Regions from separate parts of the Streptomyces sp. NPDC127114 genome, predicted to be linked through region 3. Evidence: riboswitches for the same ligand, from Rfam matches in the RefSeq annotation. Region 3 holds a riboswitch; each other region holds the start of a gene.
What was found. A riboswitch is a leader RNA that binds a small molecule or an ion and turns the genes downstream of it on or off. The one in region 3 is predicted to bind cyclic di-AMP.

Region 1: it holds a riboswitch for cyclic di-AMP, as region 3 does, so the genes downstream of both, ACFVGS_RS08065 (transglycosylase family protein) here and ACFVGS_RS25920 (M23 family metallopeptidase) in region 3, are expected to answer to the same signal.
Region 2: it holds a riboswitch for cyclic di-AMP, as region 3 does, so the genes downstream of both, ACFVGS_RS16410 (M23 family metallopeptidase) here and ACFVGS_RS25920 (M23 family metallopeptidase) in region 3, are expected to answer to the same signal.
Region 4: it holds a riboswitch for cyclic di-AMP, as region 3 does, so the genes downstream of both, ACFVGS_RS00470 (transglycosylase SLT domain-containing protein) here and ACFVGS_RS25920 (M23 family metallopeptidase) in region 3, are expected to answer to the same signal.

What each region holds. Positions count from the first base shown of each region.
Region 1 covers NZ_JBHXTJ010000005.1:255,727-263,346, reverse strand. Annotated here, with positions in the region: gene ACFVGS_RS08075 (septum formation initiator family protein) at 1-203, opposite strand, end outside; gene eno (phosphopyruvate hydratase) at 342-1,628, opposite strand; gene ACFVGS_RS08065 (transglycosylase family protein) at 1,895-2,605, opposite strand; cyclic di-AMP (ydaO/yuaA leader) riboswitch at 2,609-2,782, opposite strand; gene ACFVGS_RS08060 (transglycosylase family protein) at 3,040-4,053, opposite strand; gene ACFVGS_RS08055 (cytochrome P450) at 4,173-5,432, opposite strand; gene ACFVGS_RS08050 (TetR/AcrR family transcriptional regulator) at 5,467-6,075, opposite strand; gene ACFVGS_RS08045 (alpha/beta fold hydrolase) at 6,199-7,044, shown strand; gene ACFVGS_RS08040 (globin domain-containing protein) at 7,140-7,620, shown strand, end outside.
Region 2 covers NZ_JBHXTJ010000013.1:151,408-159,027, forward strand. Annotated here, with positions in the region: gene ACFVGS_RS16395 (PLP-dependent cysteine synthase family protein) at 53-1,078, shown strand; gene ACFVGS_RS16400 (MFS transporter) at 1,075-2,361, shown strand; gene ACFVGS_RS16405 (PP2C family protein-serine/threonine phosphatase) at 2,445-3,683, shown strand; cyclic di-AMP (ydaO/yuaA leader) riboswitch at 3,886-4,051, shown strand; gene ACFVGS_RS16410 (M23 family metallopeptidase) at 4,063-5,148, shown strand; gene ACFVGS_RS16415 (aldo/keto reductase) at 5,293-6,249, shown strand; gene ACFVGS_RS16420 (PrsW family intramembrane metalloprotease) at 6,426-7,620, opposite strand, start outside.
Region 3 covers NZ_JBHXTJ010000029.1:23,654-31,273, reverse strand. Annotated here, with positions in the region: gene ACFVGS_RS25935 (DNA topoisomerase (ATP-hydrolyzing) subunit A) at 1-1,835, opposite strand, end outside; gene ACFVGS_RS25930 (M16 family metallopeptidase) at 2,021-3,367, shown strand; gene ACFVGS_RS25925 (M16 family metallopeptidase) at 3,394-4,761, shown strand; cyclic di-AMP (ydaO/yuaA leader) riboswitch at 4,964-5,128, shown strand; gene ACFVGS_RS25920 (M23 family metallopeptidase) at 5,141-5,911, shown strand; gene ACFVGS_RS25915 (GntR family transcriptional regulator) at 6,147-6,830, shown strand; gene ACFVGS_RS25910 (HPr family phosphocarrier protein) at 7,060-7,341, opposite strand; gene ACFVGS_RS25905 (GNAT family N-acetyltransferase) at 7,610-7,620, shown strand, end outside.
Region 4 covers NZ_JBHXTJ010000001.1:112,241-119,860, forward strand. Annotated here, with positions in the region: gene ACFVGS_RS00455 (oxygenase MpaB family protein) at 1-393, shown strand, start outside; gene ACFVGS_RS00460 (hypothetical protein) at 548-943, shown strand; gene ACFVGS_RS00465 (polysaccharide deacetylase family protein) at 1,011-1,808, opposite strand; gene ACFVGS_RS00470 (transglycosylase SLT domain-containing protein) at 1,969-2,832, opposite strand; cyclic di-AMP (ydaO/yuaA leader) riboswitch at 2,837-3,026, opposite strand; gene ACFVGS_RS00475 (alpha/beta hydrolase) at 3,337-4,107, opposite strand; gene ACFVGS_RS00480 (response regulator) at 4,370-5,089, opposite strand; gene ACFVGS_RS00485 (sensor histidine kinase) at 5,086-6,393, opposite strand; gene ACFVGS_RS00490 (DUF2690 domain-containing protein) at 6,615-7,034, shown strand; gene ACFVGS_RS00495 (hypothetical protein) at 7,204-7,341, opposite strand; gene ACFVGS_RS00500 (hypothetical protein) at 7,530-7,620, shown strand, end outside.

The DNA.
Region 1 (7,620 bases), on a different contig from region 3:
TGGGAGACGTACTGCCGCATGGGGTAGGCGAGGGCCACCACGAGCGAGCAGACGACGAGCGCGAGGAAGGCCGCGCGGCCGGTGAGCCGGGAACGGCGGGCCTGGCGGCGGGTCTGGGAGCGGTAGACACGGGCGGCGGTCTGCTCGCCGAGCAGCCTGATCCGGGTCGCGGTCGAGAACCGGTCCCGGTCCTTCACGGCCATGTCCAGTGCCTCCCCTGATCACACGTGCGTCCCCGCACACGGTACGGGACCGAGTGCGGGGACGCTTCGCTTCGCTACGCCTTTGCTACCTGTTTGATTCTTCGGATGCAAAGCCCGTAGCTACGTCGTCAGGGCAGGTCAGCCCTTGAAGCGCGGGAAGGCGGAGCGACCCGCGTACACCGCGGCGTCGTCGAGGATCTCCTCGATGCGCAGCAGCTGGTTGTACTTGGCGACGCGCTCGGAGCGGGCCGGGGCGCCGGTCTTGATCTGGCCGCAGTTGGTGGCGACGGCCAGGTCGGCGATGGTGACGTCCTCGGTCTCGCCGGAGCGGTGGGACATCATGCACTTGAAGCCGTTGCGCTGGGCGAGCTCGACGGCGTCCAGGGTCTCGGTCAGCGAGCCGATCTGGTTGACCTTGACCAGGAGGGCGTTGGCGGAGCCCTCCTCGATGCCGCGGGCGAGGCGCTCCGGGTTGGTGACGAAGAGGTCGTCGCCGACGAGCTGGACCTTGGAGCCGAGCTTCTCGGTGATGGTCTTCCAGCCGGCCCAGTCGTCCTCGAACAGCGGGTCCTCGATGGAGACCAGCGGGTACGCGGAGACGAGCTCCTCGTAGTACTCGGTCATCTCGGCGGCCGAGCGGGACTTGCCCTCGAACTCGTACGAGCCGTCCTTGTAGAACTCGGAGGCGGCGACGTCGAGCGCGAGCGCGATGTCCTTGCCGGGCACGTAGCCGGCCTGCTTGATGGCCTCGAGGATGAGGTCGAGGGCCTCGCGGTTGGAGCCCAGGTTCGGGGCGAAGCCGCCCTCGTCGCCGAGGCCGGTGGACAGGCCCTTGGTCTTCAGGACGGACTTGAGGGTGTGGTAGACCTCGGTGCCCCAGCGCAGGGCCTCGGAGAAGGACTCCGCGCCGATCGGCGCGATCATGAACTCCTGGATGTCCACGTTGGAGTCGGCGTGCGAGCCGCCGTTCAGGATGTTCATCATCGGAACGGGCAGCAGGTGCGCGTTCGGGCCGCCGAGGTAGCGGAACAGCGGCAGGTCGGAGGCCTCGGAGGCGGCGTGCGCGACGGCGAGGGAGACGCCGAGGATGGCGTTGGCGCCGAGCGAGGACTTGTCCGGGGTGGCGTCCAGGTCGAACATCGCCTGGTCGATCAGGCGCTGCTCGGTGGCGTCGTAGCCGACGAGCTCCGGGCCGATCTGCTCGATGACGGCGAGAACGGCCTTCTCCACGCCCTTGCCCTGGTAACGGTTGGGGTCACCGTCGCGGAGCTCGAGGGCCTCGAACGCACCGGTGGAGGCACCGGACGGGACGGCAGCACGGCCGGTGCTGCCGTCGTCGAGGCCGACCTCGACCTCGACCGTGGGGTTGCCTCGGGAGTCCAGGATTTCCCGGGCTACGACGACGTCGATGGACGGCACGAGCATCTCCTTCTGGGATGTGACGCTGGTTGTGACGCATGCGGCAAGGACTCGTACGCCTTGCGACACGAGCCTAACCGGCTCGGGGGCTCCGGCCAGCCGGGCGCCCGCCCCCTGGGACGAAAAAGGACCCAAGGGCATGCATCTGTGGGCGAAAGACCTCTTACCTACTCACGAGTAGGGTGCGGGGCAGAGGAAACCCCGGCCCGGAGCGCACGGGGGAAGGGCACTCCGGACCGGGGTGGTCACTCACCGCGGGAGGGTCGGCAGGCTCACTTGAGGTGGAGCTGCTGGCCCGGGTAGATCAGGTCGGCGTCCTCGACGACGTCCTTGTTCAGCTCGAAGAGCCTGGCCCAGCCGCCCTTGACGCCGTGCGCCTGGGCGATCTTGCTGAGGGTGTCGCCGGCGACGACCTTGTACTCGCCGTCACCCTTCTTGACCTTCTTGCCGGTCGGCGTGGTGACGGTCTTCTTGGCGTCGGCCTTCCTCGGAGCGGTCTGCTTGGGGGCGGACTGCTTCGGGGCCTGGCGCTGCTCGCTGCGGGTCGTCGGCTGCTCGGTGGAGCGCTGCGGAGCGGTGGTGGTGCTCTCGGCGGAACCGCCGGTGTACGTGGCGCCGGAGAGGCCCACGCCACAGCTCGGCCAGGCACCCTTGCCCTGGCCCGCGAGGACCTTCTCGGCGATGGCGATCTGCTGCGACTTGGAGGCCTGGTCGGCGGTGGAGGCGTAGGCGGTGCCGCCGTACGCGGCCCAGGTGGAGGCCGAGAACTGCAGGCCGCCGTAGTAGCCGTTGCCGGTGTTGATGGACCAGTTGCCGCCGGACTCGCACTGGGCGACGGCGTCCCACTCGGAGGCCGTGGCGGCCGAGGCGGTGCCGGCGGCCATCAGCGGGGCCGCGACGGCGACGCCGGCGGCACCGGCGAGCGCGATGGCGCGGGTGGCCTTGGAGGAACGGCGGTGTTTGCCCTTGCCGGAAAGCAGCATGGAAGTTCTCCTCACCGACGCCTGCGAGGTGAGCTGTCGGGTTCGGGCGAGTGAGTTGCCCGGCCGCGTGTCCTAGCACGCGGCTTCACCCCAAGCCGGTCGTCGGCCGTCTGTCTCAACGGCCGGGGCCGGCACTTACCTTGGGTCCCCCGCTCCTGCCTTCGGCGCTTGCGCGACGACTGTTCCCTCCGTCCGGCGGCAGGATTCGGCGTACCGGTCGGCGGGGCCCGCGGTGGCGAGCGGTCACGACCGTAGACACACACCCGGGAGAAGTTCAAAGGGCATCAACCCGGGAAAATCGCCCCTACTTGCACCCCGTCAGGAGGTGTTTACGCAGGTGAGGGGCGACGCCGGCAAACTTTGCGGTCGCGACACGCCAGTTCGAGAAGAGAGACCCATGTCTCACTTACGCAGAACGGACATTAAGCCGCGAACTACCCCTTGCCCACGAGCTCGTCGAGCTCCAACTCAAGGCTCTGACCAGGAATGATGAGGTCGGGGTCGGATCCGACCGTCTGCTTGTTGGCGTCGTAGAGGGCGGCCCAGCCGCCGTCGAGGCCGTTCTCCTGCGCAATGCCCGACAGGCTGTCACCCGGCTTGACGGTGTATTCGTCCGCCTTGTCCGTCTTGTCGGCATCTACCGAACCCTCGGCGCTCTCACCGGCCTTGTCGGCCGCGGTCGGATCCGGGGCCGCGTGACGTCCGGATTCAGGCGTGGTGTCCGTCATGCCCGGTTCTTCTGTCGCGGCGTCACCCCGGTGCTTGCCGGTGCCGGGAGCGGTGGTCGCGTCCGGCGTTCCCGAGGTACCCGGCGTAACCGACGGGTCGGACGTTCCCGGCGTTACGGGCGTACCGGGCGTCGCGGGAGTCGCGGGCGTGGTGCCGGTCGAGGGAGTGCCGGACGCCGGGCTCGTCGGGGTGGCGGGCGTCGCCGGAGCGGTGGTCGAGGCCGAGGGCTCCGGAGTGGTCCCGGCGGAGCCGGCGGGCAGGCCGTCGGTGCGGTTCGACTCGGGGCGGGGGCCCGTGGACTCCTCGACGGGCGTGCCGGGACCCGGGTCGACGCCGGGCGCCTTGCCGTCGTTGGTCAGTCCGGCGATCGGGGCGCAGGTGGCCCACTGGTTGTCGCCGGCCGCGAGCGCCTTGTCCGCGACGGCGATCTGCTGGGCGCGGCTCGCGAGGTCCGCGCTCGGCGCGTAGGCGAGGCCGCCGTGGCGCTCCCAGCTCTCCTGGGTGAACTGGAGCCCGCCGTAGAGCCCGTTGCCGAAGTTGGCGCTCCAGGCCCCGCCCGACTCGCACTCGGCGACGCGGTCCCACGTGGCGGCGTCGGCGGCGGATGCGGAACCCGTGGCGAGCAGCGGCAACGCCAGGGCCGAGCCGGTCACACCCGCGGCGACGACGATGGCGGGGGCCTGGCGGGGTCTGCGGTGTCGTCCGTTTCCGGAGCGCATGCGGAATGCCCTTTCGCGTGACAGCTGAGACTGCGGGTGAAAGTAGCGGCATTCGAACGTGAGTCACAAGCTGATGCAGCGCAGATCACGTAAACATCACAGTATTGACGAGATGTCAGTCAGCGGGCGGGGGAGAATTCGACCGGAAGCGTGCGAAGTCCGCGCATGATGAGCCCGCCGCGCCAGCGCAGTTCCGCCGGATCGGCGCCAAGTCGCAGATCGGGCAGGCGGGTCAGGAGCGTCGCGAGCGCGGTCTGCCCCTCCAGGCGCGCCAACGGCGCTCCCAGGCAGTAGTGGATGCCGTGCCCGTACCCGAGGTGCTGGTTGTCCCGCCGCGCGAGGTCCAGGGTGTCCGGCCCGTCGAACCGCGCCGGATCCCGGTCCGCCGCGGCGAGCACCACGAGCACCGGATCGCCGGCCGGGATCTCCTGCCCGCCGACGGTCAGCGCCTCGGTCGCGAAGCGCCAGGTCGCGAGCTCCACCGGCCCGTCGTACCGCAGCAGCTCCTCGACGCCGGTCTCCAGGAGCCCGGTCTCCCCGGCCGCCAGCGAGTCCTGGAGCCGGGCCCGCTCCCCGGGGTTGCGCAGCAGCGCGTACACCCCGTTGCCGATGAGGTTGACGGTGGTCTCGAACCCGGCGAAGAGGAGGATGAACGCCATGGCGGCGGCCTCGTTCTCGGTGAGGTGCTCGCCGTGGTCGGAGGCGCGGATCAGCCCGGAGATCAGGTCGTCGCCGGGCTCTTCCCGCTTCTTGTGGATGAGCTCGGCGAGATAGCCCCGCATCTTCTTCACCGAGCGCGCCACGCCGCCGCGCGGCCCGCCGCCGTGCCGGATCATCATCCCGGCCCAGTCCCGGAAGTCGTCCTGGTCCTCGCGCGGCACGCCGAGCAGGTCGCAGATCGCGTAGATGGGCAGCGGGAAGGCGAACTCGTGGATGAGGTCCGCGCTCCCCCGCGCGGCGAAGCCGTCGATGAGGTGGTCCGTCAGCTCCTGCACGCGCGGCGCGAACTCCGCCACCCGGCGCGGCGTGAAGGCCTTCGAGACCAGCCGCCGCAGCCGGGTGTGGTCCGGCGGGTCGATGTTGAGCAGATGCGTCATCAGCTCGGCCTTGCGCTCGCCGGGAATGCCCGTCTTGCCCTTGGCGTGCGCGGGCTCGTCGTGATGCGCCGGGTTCTTCGAGAGCCGCTGGTCGGCCAGCGCCTGCCGGGCGTCCCCGTACCGCGTCACCAGCCACGCCTCGACCCCGCTGGGCAGGGTGGCCTTGTGCACGGGCGCGTGCTCGCGCAGCCAGGCGTAGGCCGGGTACGGGTCGGTGGCGAACTCCCAGGTGAAGAGCTCGGGGGCGGGCGGTACGGAGGGGGTGCCGGGGGTGCTGCTCACCTTCCGACCGTACAAGGCGACCGGGCGGACCCGCTCAGCGGTAGGCGGCGAGGAAGACGCGGACGCCCTCGGTGGCGTAGCGCTCCAGCTCGGTGTCGTCGTGCTGGGCGCTGCCGTGGAACATCGCCTTGTTCACCGGGATCCACAGCAGCAGACCGGCGAAGTGGTGGGCGGCGAGGAGCGGGTCGCCGATCCTGAGCAGCCCCGCGTCGGCGAGCCGCCGGAAGGTGTCCGCGAGGTTGGCGAGGACCCGCTCGAAGCCCCGCTCGTACCAGGTGGCGCCGAGCTCGGGGAACTGGTCGGCGTTGGCGATGATCAGCCGCCGCAGCTGGAGCACGTGGGTCTGGGTGAGGGTGACCGTGAACCGCCGGGCCAGCCGGAGCAGGCCGTCCTCCAGGCCCGCCGCGTCGACGGGGATGTCCGCCACGGCGTCGATCATGCCGTCGATGCCGTCGGTGGTGGCCAGGACGATCTCGGCGAACAGCTTCTCCTTGTCGGCGAAGTGCTTGTAGACCGTCTGCTTCGACACCGCCGCCAGCCGGGCGATGTCGTCCATGCTCGTCCCCGCGTATCCCTTGGACAGGAACACCTCGGTCGCGGCTTCCAGGATCGACTGGTGCTTGCGCGCCGATCGGGCGTCCATCCCCGGCTCCCCTCTGTTTTCTTTCGTCGTCGTCCCCGCACCCGAAAGAGTACTGGACTGACCAGTACTCGTGTGGGTACTGTACTGTCCAGTTCCCAAGATCTCCGGGGGAAGGGATCCTCTATGTCCATCAGCACGCCTTTCGCGACCGTCACCTCCGCCGACGGCACCTCCATCGCCTACGAGCGCCGGGGCACCGGGCCCGCCGTCGTCCTCGTCGGCGGCGCCTTCATGACCCGCGGCGACTCCGCCGAGCTCGCGGAGCTGCTCGCCGAACGCTTCACCGTCATCACCTACGACCGCCGGGGCCGCGGCGACAGCGGCGACAGCGGGCCGTACGAGGTGGGGCGCGAGGTGGAGGACCTGGACGCGCTGATCCAGGGACCGGCCGGCGGCTCGGCCATGGTCTTCGGCATGTCCTCCGGCGCCGTCCTCGCCCTGGAGGCCACCGCCCGGGGCAGCGCCGTCTCCCGACTCGCCCTCTACGAGCCGCCGTTCGTCACCGACGACAGCCGCCCGCCGCTGCCCGCCGACTACGTCGAGCACCTGACGGAGCTGGTGGCGAAGGAGGCGTACGGGGACGCCGTCGCCCACTTCATGACGGCGGCGGTCGGACTCCCCGACGAGGTCGTCGCGGGCATGCGACAGGCCCCGTTCTGGGCGGCCATGGAGGCCGTCGCCCGCACCCTCCCCTACGACGGGCGGATCATGGGCGACACCATGTCCGGCCGGCCGCTGCCGGTCGAGCGCTGGGCCTCGGTGACCGTCCCCGTCCTCGTCGGCAGCGGCGACGCGGGAGCGCCCCACATGCTGACCGGCGCGCGGGAGCTCGCCGCCTCGGCCGGCAACTACACCCTGCGGGTCTTCCCCGGCGAGGAGCACGCGATAGCCCCGCAGGTCCTGGCCCCGGCCCTCGCCGACTTCTTCACCGCGTCGACGACGGCCGGCGAGGAGCACGCCGATCGGTGAAGGTGACACATGTGAGGTACCGCCGGCATACCGCGTCCGCAGGTGAAGTGCGAAGACTGCCCGCGCGGTGACGGTGCGTGGCTTAGATTCACCGCGTGGATGCCCATTTGCTCAGAAGTACGTTCGCGGTCGTCGAGAGACGGGCGGAGCACGCCGTCACCTTCTTCTACTCGCACCTCTTCTGGCACAACCCGGGCGTCCGCGAGCTGTTCCCGCAGGACCTGGCGCCGCAGCGGGACCGGCTGTTCGCCGCGCTGACCCATGTCGTGACGCACCTGGAGGACCCGGGTCTGGCGGGATACCTCGGGCAGCTGGGCCGCGACCACCGCAAGTTCCTGGCCACTCCCGCGCTCTACAGCGCGGTCGGCGCCAGCCTCCTCGCCGCCTTCGCGCACACCGCCGGCGCCGCCTGGACCGTCGACGCGGAGAAGGCGTGGACCGAGGCCTACGGGTTCGTCGCCGACCTGATGAAGGCCGGGGCCGACGAGTCCGTCGCGGACGGCGAACCCGCCTGGTGGGACGCCGACGTCGTGGGCCACGAGCGGTACGGGGCCGACCTCACGCTGCTCACCCTGC
Region 2 (7,620 bases), on a different contig from region 3:
CTTCCGCACGCCCGCGCACGCGCGGGACTTCACCCAAGGGACGCACACCCCCATGACGCACCCCGCCAACCTCCTCTCCGTCGCCGAACAGACCGTCGGCCACACACCCGTGCTGTGGATGGACGACGGCTACTGGGCCAAGCTCGAGGGCTTCAACTTCGGCGGCATCAAGGACCGCGCCGCGCTCCACATGGTCGAGCAGGCGCGCCGCCGCGGTGAACTGCGGCCCGGCGCGCCGATCGTCGAGTCCACCTCCGGCACCCTCGGTCTCGGTCTCGCGCTCGCCGGGATCCTGCACGGCCACCCCGTCCACGTCGTCACCGACCCGGGTCTCGAACCGATCGTGGAGCGCATGCTGACCGCCCACGGCGCGCAGGTCCACGTCGTGCCGGAGCCCAGCCCGCAGGGCGGCTGGCAGCAGGCCCGGATGGACAGGGTGGCGGAACTCCTGCTGACCCTCCCCGGGGCCTGGTGGCCCAACCAGTACGGGAACCCCGACAACCCGGAGGCGTACGCCGGGCTCGCCGCCGAGCTCTCCGAGCAGCTCGACCGCGTCGACGTGCTGGTCTGCGCGGTCGGCACCGGCGGCCACTCGGCCGGGATCTCCCGCGCCCTGCGCGCGACCTCCAGCCCCGCGCTCGAACTCGTCGGCGTCGACTCGGTCGGCTCCACGGTCTTCGGGCTGCCGGCCGGCCCGCGGCTGATGCGCGGGCTCGGCTCCTCCATCCACCCCGGCAACGTCGACCACGGCGCCTTCGACGAGATCCACTGGGTGGGTCCCGCGGAGGCGGTACGGGCGGCCCGCCGGCTGGCCGCACGGCAGTTCGCGACCGGCGGCTGGAGCGTCGGCGCGGTCGCGCTGGTCGCCGGCTGGCTGGCCCGCACCCGGCCGCGCGGCACCCGGATCGCGGCGGTCTTCCCCGACGGGCCGCACCGGTACTTCGACACCGTCTTCAACGACGAGTTCTGCGCGGCGCACGGCCTGCTCGACGGTCCCGTACGGGAGGAGCCCGCGGCCTACGCCGAGGGCGAGCCGGTCAGCGGCTGGACCCGGCGCGTCGGGGAGCGGGTCCGATGAGCCGTCAGGCGACGGGGCGGGCGGGCAGCGCCTCGGCGGCCCCCGAGGGCGGCATCTGGAAGCGGTCGCGGAGCTTCGAACCGGCCGTGCGGCTGCTGTTCCTCAACCAGCTCACCATCAACCTCGGCTTCTACATGCTGATGCCGTACCTGGCGGCCCATCTGGCGGACGGGCTGGGCATGGCCGCCTGGGCGGTCGGGCTCGTCCTCGGCGTGCGGAACCTGTCGCAGCAGGGCATGTTCCTCGTCGGCGGCGCGCTCGCCGACCGGCTCGGCTTCAAGCCGCTGATCGTCGCGGGCTGCGCGCTGCGGACGGCCGGCTTCGGGGCGCTCGCCTTCGCGCAGTCGCTGCCGATGCTGATCGCGGCCTCGCTCGCGACGGGGCTCGCGGGCGCGCTGTTCAACCCGGCGGTGCGGGCGTATCTGGCGGCGGAGGCGGGGGAGGAACGGCGCGTCGAGGCGTTCGCCCTGTTCAACACGTACTACCAGGCGGGCATTCTGCTCGGGCCGCTGATCGGGGTGGCCCTGACGGGGGTGTCGTTCCGGCTGACGTGCGTGGTGGCCGCGCTGCTGTTCGCCGCGCTGACCCTCGTACAGCTGAGGCATCTGCCCGTACGGCACAAGGGCGGCGCGGCGGGCGCGGCCGGCGGGCCGGGCGGGCAGGCGCGGGGGCAGTTCCGGACGGTGCTCGCCCACCGGGTCTTCTGGCTGTTCTCGCTGGCCATGACCGGTTCGTACGTGCTGTCCTTCCAGGTCTACCTGGCGCTGCCGCTCGCCGCGGGCGGCACGGCGGCGACGACCGCCCTGTTCGCGGTGTCGGCGCTGGTCGCGCTCGCCGGGCAGCTGAGGATCACCGCCTGGTGCAAGGCGCGGCTCAGCCGGGAGCGGTGTCTGGTGCTCGGGCTCGCCCTGATGGGGGCGGCGTTCCTGGTGCCGGCCGCGCTGGGGCGCTCGCTGCCCGCGCTGCTGCTGTGCGCGGCGGTCCTGGCGGTCGCGAACGCGGTGCTCTACCCGTTCGAGATGGACACGGTCGTCGCCCTGTCCGAGGGCCGCTGGGTCGCCACCCACTACGGGCTGTACAACACGGTCTGCGGGGTCGGCATCACCCTGGGGAACCTGGGGACGGGCGCGCTGCTCGACCTGACGGGCTGGTCGGCGGCGCCCTGGCTGGTGCTGTGCGCGGTCGGCCTCGGCTGCGCGGCGGCCATGGCGGCCCTGGCACGGGGCGGGCGGCTCGCCGTACGCCAACCGGCCGAGGAGGAGTCGCCGAGCCGTACGGCCTGACGGCACCCTGAGGTGGGCGCGGTACGGTCCGCCGCCGCGGTCGGACGGACGGACCGGCCGACCGACCGGGCAGGAGAGCACAGGTGCGGCGAGCAGCGGCGGCCGGCGGGGCGGACGGTGAGGGCCCGGGCGGCGTGAACCCGTACCGCGGTGCCCGGCGCTTCCTGCGGGCCCTGCCTCCGCTGCTGATCCTCGGCGGCGTGGCGTACGACCTGGCCACGCCGCCCACCTACACGGCGGCGCCGCTGTACTCGGCGGCGCCGCTGATCGCGGCCCCGTTCTTCTCCATGCTGACGACGCTGCTCACCGGGCTCGCCGCGGTCCTCGCGAGCATCGGACTGCACCTCTACAACGGGACCGCGGACACGATCCCGGCGCTGACCGAGGTGCTGACGGTGGTCACGGTCTCGGCGCTCGCCGTGCTGATCAACCGGGTGGTGCGGCGCAGCGGGAAACGGCTCGCCTCCGCGAGGGTGATCGCCGAGACGGCGCAGAAGGCGGTGCTGCCCACGCCGCCCGAGCGGATCGGCGGGCTGCAGATCGCGGCCCGGTACGAGGCGGCGCAGGCGGACGCGTTCATCGGCGGTGATCTGTTCGCGGTGCAGGACACCCCGCACGGGGTGCGGCTCGTGGTGGGCGACGTGCGGGGCAAGGGCCTCGACGCGGTGGAGGCGGTGGCGGTGATCATCGGCGCCTTCCGGGAAGCGGCCGAGCAGGAGTCGACGCTGGAGGGCGTGGCGGCGCGCCTCGAGCGGGCGCTGGCGCGGGAGGGCGCGCGGCGCGCGGGCCTGGACGCGTTCGAGGGCTTCACGACGGCGGTGCTCGCCGAGATCCCGGGCGGCGACCGGGTGGTGCGGGTGGTCAACCGGGGCCACCCCGAGCCGCTGCTGCTGCACGCGGACGGTGGTGTGGAGCCGCTGCGGCCGAGCGAGGCCGCGCTGCCGCTGGGCATGGGGGATCTGGGCGGGGGACCGGACCGGGCGGACGTGACGCCGTATCCGCAGGGCGCGACGCTGCTGTTCTACACGGACGGCCTGTCGGAGGCGCGGGACTCGGCGGGGGTGTTCTACGACCCCGGCGAGCGGCTGACGGGGCGGATCTTCCCGGGGCCCGACGAGCTGCTCGACGCGCTGGTGGCGGATGTGCGCCGGCACACGGAGGGGGGCACGACGGACGACATGGCGCTGCTGGCGGTGAGCCGCCGGGCGGCGGGGCAGCCGGAGCGGCGGCGGACGATGCCGGTGGTGCCGCCGGGCGGGGGCGGGTCGCAGGGGCTGGAGGCGTCTCGCCGCGACCTCCGGGCAGGCGGTGACCGGCCGTAGTCGGTGGGTGTCCCTCCGATAACAATTGACGTAACGTCAGATCGGGGGTTTGCTGCTGACGTGTTTCTGAGTGGGGGTCAAATGGGGCGATGCCCTCTCAATTCAGCTAATGATCAAGAGGAACGGCTTGGAATCGGGCGGCCGTGTCTATTAACGTTCGATAACGCAGCGCGGTCGTCCCAGCCGTCGCAAGAGACGGCACCGTGCGCGCGCGCCGAATCCCGCAAGGGAACCGGGGAACCACCACTTGGGGTGAATCGGGCCCCACCGCACTCGTCCGACTCGTGTGACCCGTGCGGCACGGCCCGTAGGAGACCTTCCTGCTCCGAACCCGTCAGCTAACCCGGTAGGCGAGAAGGAAGGAAAGGAGAGCGCCTCCGTGGCGTCCAACACCCCGGCTCCGCAAGCCCCCTTCACCTCCTACGAGGCCCCCGGCGCGGCGGGCGCCCTGGACGGGGTCGCGGAGGAGTGGAACCCCACCGAGGACTCCCTGCGGGACCGGACCCGCTCCGGCGGACGCCACCGCGTCGTCAAGCAGCGCTCCAACTTCGCCCGTTCCTCCACCGTGCTCGGTGTCGGCGTCATCGCCGCCGTCGGCGCCGGCGGCCTGGCCACCGCCCAGCAGAAGCCGCCGGTCTCGATAGCGCTCCCGGACCTGGACCTGCCCGACGCCTCCGAACTGCCGGGCGTCGGCGACCTGATCGGCTCGGACGCCGAGGACAAGGGCGCCGCGGACACCGCTGGCAACAACGCCCAGCCGCTCACCGCGCTCACCTACACCACCGCCGCCGAGGGCGACGGCGCGGACGCGCGGACCGAGACCAAGACGTCGACCGACGCCGGCGAGGCACTGCGCGCCCGCATCCTCCAGCAGGCCGAGCAGCAGCAGGCCGCCGCGGACGCCGCCGCCAAGGAAGCGGCGGAGAAGGCCGCGGCCGAGAAGGCGGCGGCGGAGGCCGAGGCCAAGGCCGACGCGGCGGAGAAGGCGGCCGCCGAGGCCAAGCGGAAGGCCGAGGAGGAGGCCGCGGCCAAGGCCGAGGCCGAGCGCCTCGCCCAGCTCGCCGCCAGCTACGCGCTGCCGACCTCCTCGTACACGATCACCTCGACCTACGGCCAGGCCGGCTCGATGTGGTCCTCCGGCTACCACACCGGCCTGGACTTCGCCGCTCCCACCGGCACCCCGGTCAAGGCCGTCCACGGCGGCACCGTGCAGTCCGCCGGCTGGTCCGGCGCGTACGGCTACCGCATCGTCCTGCAGCTGGAGGACGGCACCGAGGTCTGGTACTGCCACCTCTCGTCGATGACCGTCGGCGCCGGCCAGTCCGTCGGCACCGGCGAGACCATCGGCCGCGTCGGCGCCACCGGCAACGTGACCGGCCCCCACCTCCACCTGGAGGTGCACACGCCGTCGGGCGACGGCATCGACCCGGCGGCGTGGCTGAACTCCAAGGGTCTGAGCGTCTGACGCGCGGGGTCGCGTGATCGCCTGATCGTGTGGCGCGTGGACCGTCTGACCGTCTGATCACAGTGATCACAGTGATCACAGTGATCGCAATGATCCTTCCGTGCCGCCGGAATAGGCCCGGTGGTGCGGGAGGTTGACCGACCCATGACCTCTCTTCGCCAGCTGGGCACCTCCGACCTGCACGTCTTCCCGCTCGCCCTCGGCGGCAACGTCTTCGGCTGGAGCGCCGACGAGGCGCAGTCCTTCGCCGTCCTCGACGCCTACGCCGCCGCCGGCGGCAACTTCGTCGACACCGCGGACGTCTACTCGGCCTGGGCCGAGGGCAACGAGGGCGGCGAGTCCGAGACCGTCATCGGCCGCTGGCTCGCCTCCCGCGGCAACCGCTCCGACATCCTCGTCGCCACCAAGGTCGGTGCCCACCCGCAGTTCAAGGGCCTGAGCGCCACCACCATCAAGGCCGCCGCCGAGGAGTCGCTGCGCCGCCTCGGCACCGACCACATCGACCTCTACTACACGCACTTCGACGACGAGTCGGTGCCGGTGGAGGAGATCGTCACCGCGCTCGACCAGCTGGTGAAGGACGGCAAGGTGCGGGCCGTCGCCGCCTCCAACATCTCCCCGGAGCGGCTGCGCGCCTCCCTCGACTTCGCCGAGGCCGAGGGCCTGGCCCGTTACGTCGCCCTGCAGCCGCAGTACAACCTGGTGTCCCGCGAGACCTACGAGGGCCCGCTCCTCGACACCGCCGCGCAGGCCGGGCTCGCGGCCGTGCCGTACTACGGTCTCGCCTCCGGCTTCCTCACCGGCAAGTACCGCCCCGGGGCCACCGTCTCCAGCGTCCGCGCCGCGGGCGCCGGGAAGCACCTGGAGACCGAGCGCGGCCGGAAGGTGCTCGCCGCGCTCGACGCGGTCGCCGCGGCGCACGACGCCGAGCCCGCCACCGTGGCCCTCGCCTGGCTTGCCTCCCGTCCGACGGTCGCCGCCCCGATCGCCTCGGCCCGCACGGTCGAGCAGCTTCCCGCGCTGGTCGCGGTCGCCGACCTGACCCTGACGGAGACGGAGCTCGCCACGCTGACGGAGGCCTCGGAGGCGCCCGCCGCCTGATCCGGGCCGGGCGCGCGTGGCGTTCCGGGCCTCCCGCGTGGGGTGGTCCAGGGCTCGCGCGTGGCGGTCCTGCCGGGTGCGGGGTCTTCGCCAGGACCTGTCCGGCGGATCATGGCCGGGTCCGCGGCCTATCCGGTCCTGATCCGCCGGACCGGCCCTGGGTCGGAAGAGACGGTCTAGCCGCGGTACGGGTTGTAGCCGCCGTAGTCCAGGTACTGCGGCGGCACCCACACCCGGCCGGTCGCCCGGGCCGCGTACGTCAGCGCGGGCGAGGCCACCCGCCGGCGCTGCCACAGGTGGTGCAGCAGCTCCTGCTCGCGGACCGCGAAGTCCGGCGCGGCCTGCCCGCGCCGCGCGCGATGGCGCAGGAACGCCAGGGTGGTCGCGAACGCCTCGTACTCGCCGACGGCCTGCGCGCCCGGCTTGCCGAAGGTCCGGGCCGCGTAGCCGCGGGCCATCGCGCGGGCCCGCATCGAGGAGAGCGCGAGCGGTTCGTCGTGCGCGAGCCAGCCGGCCGTCGCGTAGGCCGGGAGCTCGCCGGATATCGTGCGCAGCTCCTTCTGCCGGCTCCATATCGCGAGCCAGGTGAGCAGCCCGAAGACCGGCACCATGAACATCCCGTAGACGAGGACGAACGCCAGCGGGTGGAAGGTCGCCGAGCCGTTCCACAGCGCGTGCAGGCCCATGGCGAGGAGCAGGCCGGCGAACGGCAGCAGCCAGAGGCGGGTGCGGCGGAACCGGGCGCGGGCCGGGAGCAGCGCGGCGAAGCCGAGGCCGAGGCCGGTGAGCGAGGTGAACAGCGGGTGCGCGAACGGGGACATGATGACCCGGGCGAAGAAGGTGGCGACGGTGACCGAGCCGAGGCCGCCGGCGCCGAACTCCTGGTCCTCGCCGAAGGCGTTGCCCAGATAGAGGATGTTCTCGGTGAAGGCGAAGCCGGTGGCCGTGAACCCCGCGTAGACCAGGCCGTCGACCGGGCCCGTGAAGTCCCTGCGGCGGAAGAGGAAGAGCAGCAGCAGGGCCGCTCCCTTGGCGGTCTCCTCCACGACGGGCGCGACGGCGGTGGCGCCGAGGGACTCGGCGGAGCCGGGGTCGGCGGTGGCGCTGCTGATCCACTCCACGGCGAAGGAGTTGGCGAGGATCGCCACCAGGGTGGAGGCGAAGGCGCCCCAGGCGAGCGCGAACAGCAGGTTCTTCCACGGGGCCGGCTCGACCCGGTCGAGCCAGCGGAACGCCGCCATGAGCAGCGGCACCGGCAGCACGGCGAGGCCGAGGCCCACGAGGAAGCCCTCGGTTCCGGTCTCCTCCCGCACCATCGCCAGGATCGCGAGCGCGCACAGCGCGAGCACGGCGATCAGGGCGACGGCCCGG
Region 3 (7,620 bases):
CAGACCACCGTCTCGTCCGCCTCCAGGGTGACGAACTCCGACAGCGGCGCCCCGCCCGCCAGATTCGGCGCCGCGGCGGTGTCGGGCAGCTGTGGCAGGTCGATCACCGCGACCCGCAGCAGCCGGCCGGCCGAGGTCACCACGCCGACGTCACCGCGCTGCGTCGCCGCCACCGCCGAGACGATCACGTCGTGCTTGGCCCGCTTGCCGTCCGTCACGGCCGGCAGGTCCTCCGTCACCGTGCGGGCCAGCAGACCGGTCGACGAGAGCAGCACCCGGCACGGGTCGTCCGCGACCTCCAGGGACACGGCCGCGGCCGGCGCGCCCGCCGACTCCAGCAGGACCGTGCGCCGCTCGGTGCCGAACTTCTTGGAGACCGCCGCCAGTTCCGCCGACACCAGCTTGCGCAGCTCGGCGTCGGACTCCAGGATCCCGGTCAGCTCGTCGATCTCGCCGTTGAGCCGGTCGCGCTCGCTCTCCAGCTCCAGGCGGTCGAACTTGGTGAGCCGGCGCAGCGGGGTGTCCAGGATGTACTGCGTCTGGATCTCGCTCAGCGAGAAGCGCTCGATGAGGCGCTCCTTGGCCTCCGCCGAGTTCTCGCTCTCCCGGATGAGGCGGATGACCTCGTCGATGTCGAGGAGCGCGACGAGCAGGCCCTCCACCAGGTGGAGCCGGTCGCGCTTCTTGCCGCGGCGGAACTCCGAACGGCGCCGGACCACGTCGAAGCGGTGGTCGAGGTAGACCTCGAGCAGCTCCTTGAGGCCGAGGGTGAGCGGCTGGCCGTCGACCAGGGCCACGTTGTTGATGCCGAAGGACTCCTCCATCGGCGTCAGCTTGTAGAGCTGCTCCAGGACCGCCTCCGGCACGAAGCCGTTCTTCACCTCGATGACCAGGCGCAGGCCGTGGTTGCGGTCGGTGAGGTCCTTGACGTCGGCGATGCCCTGGAGCTTCTTCGAGCCGACCAGGTCCTTGATCTTGGAGATGACCTTCTCGGGGCCGACGGTGAAGGGCAGCTCGGTGACGACGATGCCCTTGCGGCGCGCCGTCACCGTCTCCACGGTGGCCGTCGCGCGGATCTTGAAGGTGCCGCGGCCCGTCTCGTACGCGTCCTTGATGCCGGACAGGCCGACGATCCGGCCGCCGGTGGGCAGGTCGGGGCCGGGCACGAAGCGCATCAGCGCTTCCAGGTCCGCGTTCGGGTGGCGGATCAGGTGGCGGGCGGCCGCGACGACCTCGGCCAGGTTGTGCGGGGGCATGTTGGTGGCCATGCCGACCGCGATCCCGGAGGCGCCGTTGACCAGCAGGTTCGGGTACGCGGCGGGGAGTGCGACCGGCTCCTGTTCCTGGCCGTCGTAGTTGGGCGCGAAGTCGACGGTGTCCTCGTCGATGGACTCCGTCATCAGCAGCGCGGCCGGCGCCATCCGCGACTCCGTGTACCGCATCGCGGCCGGCGGGTCGTCGTTGCCGAGGGAGCCGAAGTTGCCGTGTCCGTCGACCAGCGGCACGCGCATGGAGAAGGGCTGCGCCATGCGGACCATCGCGTCGTAGATGGACGCGTCGCCGTGCGGGTGCAGCTTGCCCATGACCTCGCCGACGACGCGGGCGCACTTGACGAAGCCCCGGTCGGGCCGCAGGCCCATCTCGTTCATCTGGTAGACGATGCGCCGCTGCACGGGCTTCATGCCGTCGCGGGCGTCGGGCAGCGCGCGCGAGTAGATCACCGAGTACGCGTACTCGAGGAAGGAGCCCTGCATCTCGTCAACGACGTCGATGTCGAGGATTCGCTCCTCGAACGCGTCGTCCGGCGGCGGTGTCTTCGTGCTGCGGCGGGCCATCGCGGCTGCGGCTCCTTCACCAACAAGGTTGATCTGACGCGGACCATTGTGGACCGTGGCACCGACAACGCCGACCGCGACCCGGAAGAGGGACATCGGATGCGGCCGGGAACTTCGCCAGGTGTCGGCGCGCTTGCATACAGTGGCAGGACTTTTCCCGATCGCGATCGAAGGGACATACGCCCATGGGTCACACGGCTGAGGCCGAGGCCGGCTCCGGCGGACTGACAGCGACCGAGCACCGGCTGGCCAACGGCCTGCGCGTGGTGCTCTCGGAGGACCACCTGACCCCGGTCGCGGCGGTCTGCCTCTGGTACGACGTCGGCTCCCGTCACGAGGTCAAGGGCCTCACCGGCCTCGCCCACCTCTTCGAGCACCTGATGTTCCAGGGCTCGAAGCAGGTCCACGGCAACGGCCACTTCGAGCTGGTGCAGGGTGCGGGCGGCTCGCTCAACGGCACGACGAGCTTCGAGCGCACCAACTACTTCGAGACCATGCCGGCGCACCAGCTGGAGCTCGCGCTCTGGCTGGAGGCCGACCGCATGGGCTCGCTGCTCACCGCCCTCGACGACGTCTCCATGGAGAACCAGCGCGACGTCGTCAAGAACGAGCGCCGCCAGCGCTACGACAACGTGCCGTACGGCACCGCCTTCGAGCGCCTCACCGCCCTCGCGTACCCGGAGGGCCACCCGTACCACCACACCCCGATCGGCTCGATGGCCGACCTGGACGCCGCCACCCTGGAAGACGCGCGGAACTTCTTCCGTACGTACTACGCGCCGAACAACGCGGTGCTCTCGGTCGTCGGCGACATCGACCCCGAGCAGACCCTCGCCTGGGTGGAGAAGTACTTCGGCTCCATCCCCGGCCACGACGGCAAGCCCGAGCCGCGCCCCGGCGACCTGCCCGAGACCATCGGCGAACAGCGCCGCGAGGTCATCGAGGAGGAGGTCCCGGCCCGCGCCCTGATGGCCGCCTACCGGCTGCCGCACGACGGCACGCGCGCGTGCGACGCGGCCGACCTGGCCCTGACCGTCCTGGGCGGCGGCGAGTCCTCCCGCCTGCACAACCGGCTGGTCCGCCGCGACCGCACCGCCGTGGCCGCCGGCTTCGGCCTGCTGCGGCTCGCCGGCGCGCCCTCGCTCGGCTGGCTGGACGTCAAGACCTCCGGCGGCGTCGAGGTGCCGCGGATCGAGGCGGCCGTCGACGAGGAGCTCGCCCGGTTCGCCGCCGAGGGGCCCACGCCCGAGGAGATGGAGCGCGCCCAGGCCCAGTTGGAGCGCGAGTGGCTGGACCGGCTCGGCACCGTCGCCGGCCGCGCCGACGAACTGTGCCGGTACGCGGTGCTCTTCGGCGACCCGCAGCTGGCCCTGACCGCCGTCGACCGGGTCCTCGACATCACCGCCGAGGAGGTGCAGGAGGTCGCCAAGGCCCGGCTGCGCCCGGACAACCGCGCCGTCCTGGTCTACGAGCCGGTGGGCGACACCGCCGAGGGGACCGACAGCGACGAGGAAGAGGGAGCGGACCGGTGACCGACGCCGCCACGTCTTTGACCAGCATGACCTTCCACCCGCAGCCCACCCCGGGCGAGGCGAAGCCCTGGGCCTTCCCGGCCCCGGAGCGCGGCGCGCTCGACAACGGTCTGACCGTGCTGCGCTGCCACCGCCCCGGCCAGCAGGTGGTGGCCGTCGAGATCTTCCTCGACGCCCCGCTGGACGCCGAGCCCGAGGGCCTGGACGGCGTCGCCACGATCATGGCCAGGGCCCTGTCCGAGGGCACCGACCAGCACTCGGCCGAGGAGTTCGCCGCCGAGCTGGAGCGCTGCGGCGCCACGCTGGACGCGCACGCCGACCACCCCGGCGTACGGGTCTCGCTCGAGGTGCCGGTCTCCCGGCTGCCCAAGGCGCTCGGCCTGCTCTCGGAGGCCCTGATCGCCCCGGCGTTCGCCGAGACCGAGGTCGAGCGGCTGGTGCGCAACCGGCTGGACGAGATCCCCCACGAGACGGCCAACCCGGCCCGCCGTGCCGCCAAGCAGCTCTCCAAGGAGCTGTTCCCGGCCGCCTCGCGCATGTCCCGGCCGCGCCAGGGCACCGAGGAGACCGTCGCCGCGATCGACGCCGCCGCCGTCCGCGCCTTCTACGACGCGTACGTCCGTCCGGCCGCCGCCACCGCCGTCGTGGTCGGCGACCTGACCGGCGTCGACCTGGACAAGGTCCTCGCCGAGACCCTGGGCGCCTGGAGCGGCAAGCCGGCCGCGCCGCGCCCGATGCCGCCCGTCACGGCCGACGACACGGGCCGCGTCGTCATCGTGGACCGGCCAGGCGCCGTCCAGACGCAGCTGCTCATCGGCCGCGTCGGCGCGGACCGCCACGACCGCGTGTGGGCGGCCCAGGTGCTCGGCACGTACTGCCTCGGCGGCACCCTCACCTCCCGCCTGGACCGCGTCCTGCGCGAGGAGAAGGGCTACACGTACGGCGTGCGGGCCTTCGGCCAGGTGCTGCGCTCCGACGGCGCCGGCAACGGCGCGTCGATGCTCGCCATCAGCGGCTCGGTCGACACCCCTAACACCGGACCGGCACTTGACGACCTGTGGAAGGTGCTGCGCACCCTGGCCGCCGAGGGCCTGACGGACGCGGAGCGCGACGTGGCCGTGCAGAACCTAGTGGGCGTGGCACCGCTGAAGTACGAGACGGCCGCGTCCGTCGCCGGGACGCTGGCCGACCAGGTCGAGCAGCACCTCCCGGACGACTACCAGGCGCAGTTGTACGCGCGGCTCGCCGAGACGGGCACGGTGGAGGCGACCGCGGCCGTGGTCAACGCCTTCCCGGTGGACCGGCTCGTGACGGTCCTGGTCGGCGACGCGGCGCAGATCGCGGAGCCGGTGCGGGCGCTCGGCATCGGTGAAGTGACCGTGGTCAGCGGCTGATTGAGCCGCCGTCACACGGTTTCGAGGACCCTGACGACCTGGTTCGTCAGGGTCCTCCCTTATGTCCGGATTGCTGAGGAGTGTGGTCGTCTGCCCTGTGGCATGTCTTACAAACGTGCGCGTCTGTTTGGCGATTGACAGAAGATCGGCCTAGCGTCGACCCGGCTGTCCGGCCGTTGCACGACGCCGCATCCGCGGCAACGGACAGTCATCGCCGAGTCCCCGCAAGGCGCGAGCCTGGGGAGCCGGGGACCCATGCGCAGTCCCTGGGGTGAATCGGACGCCTTCGCTCAGGCGGAGGGGCCCGTAGGAGACCTTCCTGCTCCGAACCCGTCAGCTAACCCGGTAGGCGAGAGGGAAGGAAAGGATCAGCCACTACATGGCGTTCACCCGTGCCACCGGGAAGCATCGTGGTCCGAGCCGGCTGGCTCGTCGAGGCGCCGGCATCGCCGGCGTGGCGACGCTCGCCACCACCGGCGTGATCGGCACCCTCGCCTCCCCGGCGCTCGCCGCCGACACGGACGACACCTCCCTCGAGGACACCGGCCTCACCCAGGTGATCGCCGAGGACTCCCTCGCCGAGCGCGTCGACGCCCAGGCCGCCGCCCAGGAGAAGGCCGCCGCCGAGGCCGAGGCCCGCGTCAAGGCCGCCGCCGAGGCGAAGCGCAAGGCCGAGGCCCGCGCCAAGGAGATCCGCGAGGCCAAGGAGCGCGCCGCCCGGGAGGCCGAGCGCAAGCGCCTCGCCTCCTTCCAGCTCCCCGTCGCCGGCTCGTACGTGACCACCGGCTACAAGACCGGCGGCTCGCTCTGGTCCTCCGGCAGCCACTCGGGCATCGACTTCCACGCCGCCTACGGCAGCAAGGTCGTCTCCGTCGGCTCCGGCACCGTCGTCGAGGCCGGCTGGGGCGGCGCGTACGGCAACAACATCGTGATCCGGATGAACGACGGCACGTACACCCAGTACGGCCACCTCTCCGCCATCACCGTCCGCGTCGGCCAGAAGGTCACCCCGGGCGAGCAGATAGGCATCTCCGGCTCGTCCGGCAACTCCACCGGCCCGCACCTCCACTTCGAGGCGCGCACCGGTGCGGACTACGGCTCCGACATCAACCCGATCTCCTACCTGCGCGCACGCGGCGTCAACGTCTGACGCGGAGGCATCCGGTACGGGCGTCCGGCACGGGCGTCCGGCACGGGCGTCCGAGGCGCGAATCCCGCGCGGTCCGGCGCGCGCATCCCGCACGAAAGCCCCGGCTCGAAACGAGCCGGGGCTTTTTGCGTTCTTTGTCACCGGGCGGCATCGGAAATTCCGTCGTCCTGCAATAGAGTCGCCGGACAGGCGCCGCCCGACGGGGGTTTAGCGCGGACGAATTCGGAGGTCGGACATGCGCATTCCCGCGCACTCGGTATGCACGGCGATCCGGGACGACATCGTCTCCGGGGTGTACGCGCGGGGCGCCAGACTGACCGAGGAACAGCTCGCCCGCCGCTACGGCGTCTCCCGCGTCCCGGTCCGCGAGGCGCTGCGCACCCTGGAGTCGGAAGGCTTCGTCGTGAGCCGCCGGCACGCCGGCGCGCATGTCGCCGAGCCCACCGTGCAGGAGGCCGCCGACCTGCTCGACATGCGCTGCCTGCTGGAGCCGCTGGGTGCGGCCCGGGCCGCACAGCGCCGCACCGACGCCCACCTCAAGGTGCTGAGGGGCCTGGTCAGACTCGGGCAGGAGCGGGCCCGGAGCGGCCGCGGCGAGGACCTGACGGCGCTCGGCGGCTGGTTCCACGAGACCCTCGCCCAGGCCTCGGGCAGTCCGCCGCTCACGACACTGCTCACCCAGCTGCGGCACAAGATCGCCTGGATGTACGCGCTCGACCCGGCCGAGCGGCCCGCGGAGTCCTGGGCCGAGCACGGGGCCATCGTGGACGCCGTCGCCCGCCGCGACGCGGAACGGGCCCGGGCGCTGACCGCGCTGCACGTGGAGCGCGCGGCCCCGCTGTACCGGCTGAAACAGGCGGACCGGTCACGTGTGAGGGTTTCGCAACATGCCGTAAACAGTTCGGGACCGCAGAATTAACGCGAGGGTCGTATACAAAGAGCCGGGAATTATTGCCCGCTGTTCCGTGCTGCCCTGAAGGGAATTCCACGGCGCTCCGCTCCGATGCCATGACTTCCGAGCGGGTGGCAATACCTATTGCTGAATTCCCGTCGACCGGAAGCGCGCCACGGGAAAGGAAAACGGCCGTGCCTGCCGGAGAACCGGAGGACACGGCCGCTTCGCGATCCGTCGTCGGGGAGGTGACGGGTCAGACGGTCTCGGGAAGCTCCTCGAGACCCTCGGCCACCAGCTTCGCCAGGCGGTCGAGCGCGGCCTCGGCGCCGTCGGCGTCCGAGGCGAGCACGATCTCCTCGCCGCCCTGGGCGCCCAGGCCGAGCACCGCGAGCATGGACGCGGCGTTGACCGGGTTGCCTTCGGCCTTGGCGATCGTCACGGGGACGCCGGCGGCCGTGGCGGCACGGACGAAGATGGAGGCGGGGCGGGCGTGCAGGCCCTCGGCCCAGCCGACGTTGACGCGGCGCTCAGCCATGGTGGTTGCCCTTCAACTTTCAGCGGTTGTCTAGACCAGTCTCTCACGGGTGACGACATGCTCGTACCGACCTTCGGCCCGGGGCCGGCGGCCGATCGGCCCTCCCTACCTTGCACGGCGTGAACCTCGGGCGCGAGCGGTGCGCCGGTGCCGCGCGGGACCGTGCCCCGCACGGCCGGTGCCACTGTCGTACCCCGGCCGTACGCCGCGCGGGACCGTGCCCCGCACGGCCGGTGCCACTGTCGTACCCCGGCCGTACGCTTGCCCCATGCAGAGCGC
Region 4 (7,620 bases), on a different contig from region 3:
CGGGACACGGAGTGGAAGGAGACCGAGGACGGGAAGTTCATGACGGCCCAGGCCGTGACGTTCTACCGGGAGTTCCTGACGGCGCCCGGCGCCGGTGACGCGTTCGTCCGGATGGTGCGGGTGGCGCTCGGCGACAGGTACGCGGACATGGCGGGCCTCCCGCCGAAGGACGCGCTCAGCGAGGCCGGGAAGTTCATGGCCGCCGGCAACAAGGTCACCAACACCGTCGGCAACCTGTTCGGCGCCCCGGCCGGGCGGGCCGTGGGCGTCAACCCGTACGAGGAGGTCATCGGCGCCGCCTCGAAGATGTTCAACGAGGTCCAGAAGCAGGCGCTCAGGCGCGAGGGCGACGACCAGCCGCAGATGCACCAGGAACTCGGCGACGACCGCTGACGCGGCTCCGCTCCCGGCGGCGGCCCTTCGTCCCGCGACGAGGGGCCGCGAGCACCCGGAACACCTCCATACGGGCGTCGGCACGGCGCGTTCGGCGTGTCGCCACGGTGATGGCGGGGCGAGGAAACGTATCTGTGCCTTCATGACCCACTGCATGGAACACCCGCTGTACGCACACCTGCGCGAGCGCTTCGGCGACGAGTCCGAGTGGCCGGAGGCGACCGGTCTGATCGCTCCCTACCTGCGGATCGTCGTCGAGGCGCTGGGGCCGGGGGACGCCGTGACGTTCCTGACGGCGGTGCGTGAGGCCCTCGCCGAGGAGGCGGCCCGGGAAGGAACGATTCACCTCGGGTTCGGCGCGCACCTCTGGGCGAGACTCGAAGCCGTCTCGTGGGGCGGTTCGCCGGCGAAGACCTCGGCGTGGGAAGCCGCCCTGACCATGCACCGCCTGGCCCGGCTCACGCCGGAGCCGGGCCGGCCGGTCCTGCCGGCCCTCGTCGACAGCGCCCTGCGCGCCTGTGGCGGTCTCCGCCTGGCGGCCGCGCGCTAGGCCGTCTCTTCCGGATCGCGGCCGGGTCCGGCCCAGGCGGGGTCCGGCCCAGGCCGGGTCCGGCGGTTCAGGGCGTGGTCCGCACCGGGAAGCTGGTCGGGTGGCCCTGCTCCTTCAGCCACGGCAGCACCTGCTTCAGCGCCGCGACGGTCTGGGCGCGGTCGCCGCCGCCGTCGTGGAAGAGGATCGTCGGTCCGTTGGAGAGCTCCTGCTTCACCGTGCTGACGATGGCACCGGTGCCCGGCAGCTCGAAGTCCTTGGTGTCCACGTTCCAGCCGAGCGGCCGCATCCCGGCCTCCGCGGCGATGCGCCGGCTGTTCGGGGTGAACGCGCCGCCGGGGGCGCGGTAGTACTCCACCTTGGCTCCGCCGGCCGCCTCCTCGATCATCCGCTTCGCGTCGAGGATCTGCTGCTTCTGGTAGTCGACGGGCTTCTTGTCCATGGTGGTGTCGTGGGACACCGTGTGGTCGCAGAGCCGGTGTCCCTCGGCCACGACCCGCTTGACCAGCTCGGGGAACTCCTTCGCCCGCGGACCGACCATGCAGAACACGGCCTTGACGTCGTTCTCCTTGAGGATGTCGAGCACCTGGGGCGTCCACCGCGGGTCCGGGCCGTCGTCGATGGTGATGTTCACCGACGTGCCGCCCGCCTCGGCGGCGTGCGCGATGCTCTGAGGGACCTTCACCGGCGGCACCTGCGCCGGCCCCTTGGCGTCCCCCGCCGGCACCCGCTGCTCCTGCCGCTCCCCCGCCCGGGCCTCGGCCTCGGTGTCCGTCAGCGCGGCGGCCCCCCACGAGGCCAGACCTATCGCGACCGCCGAAGCCACCACGGCTATGTGTGCGGTGTACTTGCCCTTCAGCCCCATGCGGTGCCCACTCCCAGCGTCTTCGTCCCGAACGGCTCCCGCAGGGGAGGACGGAAGAGACGGCCGGAAGGTTTCATCGATGTGCGGGAACGGCGGGGAACGGCACGGCCGGGCGGCCCCTGAGGGCTGCCCGGCCGTGTGGTGGCGGTGAACCGGTCGGTCAGTACGCGCCGAAGACGTTGTCGATGGAGCCGTAGCGGTCGGCGGCGTAGTTGCAGGCGGCCGTGATGTTGGCCACGGGGTCGTAGGGGTCGTTGGCGGTGCCGGCGACGTGGTAGGCCTGGAAGGTGGGGTCGATCACCTGGAGCAGGCCCTTGGACGGGGTGCCGGCGAGGGCGTTCGAGTCCCAGTTGTTGATCGCGCGGGGGTTGCCGGACGACTCGCGCATGATGTTGCGGTAGATGCCGTCGAACGTGCCGGGGATGCCCTCGCGGGCCATGATGTCGAGGGACTCGCGGATCCAGCCCTCGAGGTTGTCGGCGTACGTGTAGCCGGCGGTGCTCGCGGACGCGGCCTTGGTGGCGGCGGTGGCGGCGGCCTTGACGGCCGGGGCCGGGGCGGAGGCGGCGGAGCCCGTGGTGACGGAGACGCGGGTGGCGGGGGCCGGGGCCGCCGGGCGGGGCGCGGTCCGGGTGGCGGCGACGGAGAGCTTCTGGCCGGGCCGGATGAGACCGGGGTCCTTGCCGACGACCTTCCGGTTGTCGCGGTAGAGCTTCTTCCAGCCGCCCTTCACCCCGTACTTACCGGCGATCTTCGAGAGCGAGTCGCCCGCGACGACGGAATACTTCACCGGCGCGACACCGGAGACCGCCTTCGGCGCGTTCACCGCGACCGACTGGAGGGCCGCCGAAACCGCCGGCTTTGCCACTGCGACGGAGTTCGTGCCCTGCGGAACGACCGCGGCGGCACTGGTGGCTCCGGCCAGTGGAAGCGCGAGGGCGGCGCTGCCGGTGAGGCTCACGGCGGCGATGCCGCGGGTGAGCGGGACGTTCTTGGGGCGGCGGTGCTTGCCGTGTCCACGCATGGCGGGTTCCTCTCCTCCGCCTGCGAGGTGAGCTGTCGGGTTCGGGCAGGAGATGCCCGGCCGCGGCGTGCGCGACTTCACCCCGAGCCGTCCCCGGAGACCGGGACCGGCGGCAAACCTGGGTCCCCCGCTCCTGCCGGATGTGTGGTGAGTGCGGTCGTTCGGACGGCGGCAGGATTCGGCGTTTCCGTCCGGTTGCGGGGCGACGCTATGCGAAAACAAATCCGGAAAACAAGGCGGGAATTCCTCGCGGAAAATTGATCTAGCGGGAATTACGAAAGGATCATTCCGCCCGACCCGTGCTGCCGTACCAACCCTTTTCCGCGATACGGCACCTGACGCTCCGCCAGCAGCGGGAGGGCCCGGTCCGGCGTGATTCAGATCACGCGCGCCGACCGGGCCCTTTACCGGGGAGCGAAATACCCGCTTGCGCCATCAGATCCGCATTCCGGCATTGCAGGGGAATAACCGGACATCGTCCGTTTTGCCCCGCAATGGAGCGCCTCAGGCGCGGCCGTGCGACGCCACCAGCCGTTCCGCGACCGTGCAGGCCGGCTCGCCCAGGAGGATCGTGTAGTGGTTGCAGTCCGGCACGAGCTCGGCGGTCAGGTTCGGCGCCTGCGCGGTCCAGTGGTCGACGAGCGCGGGCGGCAGCATGCCGGGGGCCTCGCCGAGCAGCCCGAGCGGCGCGTGCAGTAGCAGGGCGGGCACCTTCAGGCCCGCCAGGTCGGTGCCGAACGACGCGGCGCCGGTGAGGAGTTCGCGCCCGTCCTGCCGCACCGCCGCCTCCTGGGCCCGGGAGCGGCGGGCGCCCTCGGGGCCGGTGAGGTCGTAGCGGACGTACGACTCGATGTCCGCGTTCCAGTGCGGCCCGAGCGCCGGGTGGGCGCGGAAGAAGTCCACGTAGGCCTGGTCGCTGTCGTACGTCATCGAGAGCCGGGCGAGCGCCGGGCCCAGGCCGGCCTCCAGCACCGCGTCGGGGTCCGCCTCGGCGGGCAGCGGGATCGGCAGGCCGCCGTCGATCAGCAGCAGGCGCTCGAAGAGGCCGGGAGCCCGGACGGCGGCCCGCAGCGCCACGTACGCGCCCATGGACTGGCCGGTCAGGACCACGGGCCCGCCGTCGCCCCAGGTCCGGGCCGCCGTCACGAGGTCGGCGGCGTGCCGGTCGATCCCGTACGGACCGGAGGCGGTCGAGCTCCCGCCGCGGCCGCGCAGGTCGACCGCGTACAGCGACCAGTCCGCCGGCAGGTGCCGGGCGACGGCCGCGAAGGACATCCCCGAGGCCGAGATGCCGTGGGCGGCGACCGCGGTCCGCGGACCCGTGGCAAGCGCAGCGCGCGGAGCGTCGTCCCGTCCACGGGGAGGTCGAGCGGTATCGGTTCCGGGGCCGGCCGCGGTCCGTCCGCACGGGTCATGGTCGCGTCTCCTCGACGTGTCTGGGCTCGGCCGTGGCGCGCGACGAACCGAACTAAGTGGTCAGGGCGTGCTGTTGGGGCGGGTCGACGGTACCTCAACCCGGCGGCGGGCCTTTCGCCGGTCAGCGCGCCGGACCGCCCGGGACGACGAGCCCGCTCTCGTAGGCGACGACGACCGCCTGGGCGCGGCTGTCGACGTGCAGCTTGCTCATGGTGCGGTTGAGGTGGGTCTTCACCGTCGCCTCGCCGATGTAGAGCTGCTCGGCGATCTCCGTGTTCGACAGGCCCCGGGCGGTGAGCCGCAGCACCTCGCGCTCCCGGGCCGTGAGGACATCCAGGTCGGCGACGGGGCCGGCGACCGGCTCGGCCCGGTGCACGTACGCCTCAATCAGCCGGCGGATCACGCTCGGCGCGAAGAGCATGTCGCCGCCGGCCACGGCGGTGACCGCCTCGATCAGCCGCTGGGGCCCGGTGTCCTTGAGCAGGAAACCGGAGGCCCCGGCGCACAGCGCCGCGTACACGTACTCGTCGAGGTCGAAGGTGGTGAGGACCAGGATCCGCGGGACGGGACCGTCGGAGCGGGCCAGAATGCGTTCGGTGGCCGTGGTGCCGTCCATGCCCGGCATGCGGATGTCCATGAGGATCACGTCGGGCCGCACGAGGGCGGCCTGGAGCACCGCGGACTCCCCGTCGGCGGCCTCGCCGACGACCTCGAGGCCGGGCGCCGCCCGCAGCAGGGCGACGAGCCCGGCCCGGATCAGGTCCTGGTCGTCCACCACGAGCACCCGGATGCCGCCGGTGGCCGAACGCGGCGGGGTTCCGGCGGTGCGCGCGCCCGTCACGCCGGCGGGCGGCGGTCCTTCCGCCGGTGGTCCGGCCGGCCGTGGTGCTCCTGGTGGACCTGGTGACGTCCCTGCCGGTCGGTCGTCCTGGCCACGGGAAGTGTGAGGCACACGCGGAATCCCCCTTCGGCCCGAGGGCCGGCGTCCACTGTTCCGCCGTAGAGCCTCGCGCGTTCCCGCATGCCGATCAAGCCGTGTCCTGAGCGTGTCGGCACGTTGGCCGGATCCGGACGGTGGCCCGGGGGACCGTGGCCCGGGCCGTCGTCGGTCACCGTGACGACGAGCTCGTCCGGCCGGTACTCGACGAGCACCGTGGCGCGCGCCGGCCGGGCGTGCTTGATCACGTTGGTCAGCGCCTCCTGCACCACCCGGTACGCGCAGAGCTCGGTCCCGGGCGCCAGGGCGCGGGCCGCGCCCTCCGTGCGCAGGTCCACGGGCACGCCCGCGGCCCTGGTCCGCTCGGCCACCTCGGCGAGGCGGGCGAGGCCGGGCATCGGCGCGTACCAGACCCCGTCCGGCCCCTCGGCCTCCCTCGTCTCGCCGGCCGCGGAGCGCAACAGGGTCAGGATCCGCCGCAGCTCCCGCAGGCCCTCCTGGCTGGTCTCGGAGATGGTGTCCAGGGCGGCGCGCGCGGTGCCGGGTTCGGTCGCGAAGACATAGCCCGCCATGCCGGCCTGCACGCTGATCACCGACATGTGGTGCGCGACGACGTCGTGGAGCTCACGGGCGATCCGCCGCTGCTCCCCGGCGACGGCCCGCTTCTCCCTCTCCTCCTGCTCCCTGCGCAACTGGGCCGTCAGTCGGGCGAGTTGACGGTTCCTGCGGGCGAGGCGCCGGGTGCCGTTGCCGAAGAACCAGACGACGGCGGGTACCGCCACCGCCTGGATCACGGCGACGGCGAGGCCCAGTTCGGGGGCGCGCAGTCCGCTGTAGAGGACGACGGCCGCGGTGAGCGCGGCGCCCGCCGCCGTCGTGCGGGGCGGGCGCTGGACGGCGACGCCGTACAACGCGATGACCGGGGCCCAGAAGTTGAGCGACGGCTGGTAGCCGGCGGCCAGGTAGCCGGCGAAGGCCAGACAGCTCGCCACGAGCGCGGCGACCGGCGCCACCCTGCGCAGGGCCAGCGGCAGCCCGGTGAGCGCCGTCAGCAGGTACGCGGACAGGTCGAACGCCGGCCAGCCCGTCGGGTGGTACTGGTGCCCGACCGCTGCCGACGCCGTCACCAGGCCGAGGGCCAGGGCCCCGTCGACCAGGAGCGGATTCACCTCGCCGAACCGCGTCGCCCAGTGGGCCCTGGTGTGCATCGCGCGATGGTACGGCCCGGCACGCGGGCACGTCGTCATACCGGAGGTGCAGTGTGCGCCGGTGCGCACTGCCGCAGGGGTTTACCCCGACGGTCAACTCCGCGGTTGACGCCCCGGGTCCGTCGGCCGGGAGATCGTACGGGTGCACCGACCGCAACACCCTCGGCACCACCGATCGCACCGATCGACCACTCGTGACACCGACGACTCAGGGGGAACACATGAAGATCAGCAGGCGGACCGGCGTCGTGCTGTCCACGGCCGCGCTCGTGCTCGGCCTCGGCGGCGTGGCCACGACGGCGCAGGCGGCCACCGGTTCGGCCTCGGCGGCCCTGGCGTGCAGCACGGCGAACGCCACGACCCCGCGCACGGCCAGTGTCGACGGCATCCGCATCGAGCTGCGCTACAGCACTTCCAGCCGCTGTGCGTGGGGCCGGATCACCGGCGCGGACCCCGGCGACAAGGTGTGGGTGGACCGCTCCAGCAACGGCGGCGGCAGCTGGACCGGCCCGCTGGGCATGACCACGGTCCAGTACGGGAGTGACACGCACACCCCCGCGTACGACGACGCCGGTTACGTCATGCGGGCCTGCGCGTGGAACGACTCCACGGGCAACATCCGCTGCACCGGCTGGTACTAGGCGGTCTCGTCCGGATCTCGGCCGGGTCCGCCCCCGATCCGGACGAAACGGCCTGGACCGCCACCGGGGACCCGCACGGTCGCCCGCCCGTCGGTGGACGGGCGGCCGTGCGGCGCGGGATCCGGCACCGGTCCTGTCACGGGGGTGACGGGGGAGGACCGGCGCCGGATCACTTCGCCTCGCGGTACGTCCCCAGGACGTGGTCAGGGATCTTCCCGACCTCGTCGCGCCGGGTTTCGGGCCCGCTGACGAGCACGGCGGCCTGGCCCTCCGGCGCACCGTCCCTGCGACGGCTGAAGCGGCGCACGCCTCTTCTCTCCGACCGCAATGACTGGTCCCTGACGCGATCGTGACGTCCCATCAGGCAACCCGCGTTCCTTCCTTCCCGTCCTCCGGGGGCGAGAGGGGCGCCCGGGGGGGGCTGTCCGGGGGAGCCGAACGACGGCTTGCCGTGGTGCCCGTGTCGTGACGAGACCGATCGTGAGGAAGACCGCTTTGATACGTGTCACACGCGGCGTGACCACCGCCGTGACGCTCATGGCACTCGCCGCCGCATCACCGGGAGTCGCGCAGGCGGCGCCGCCGT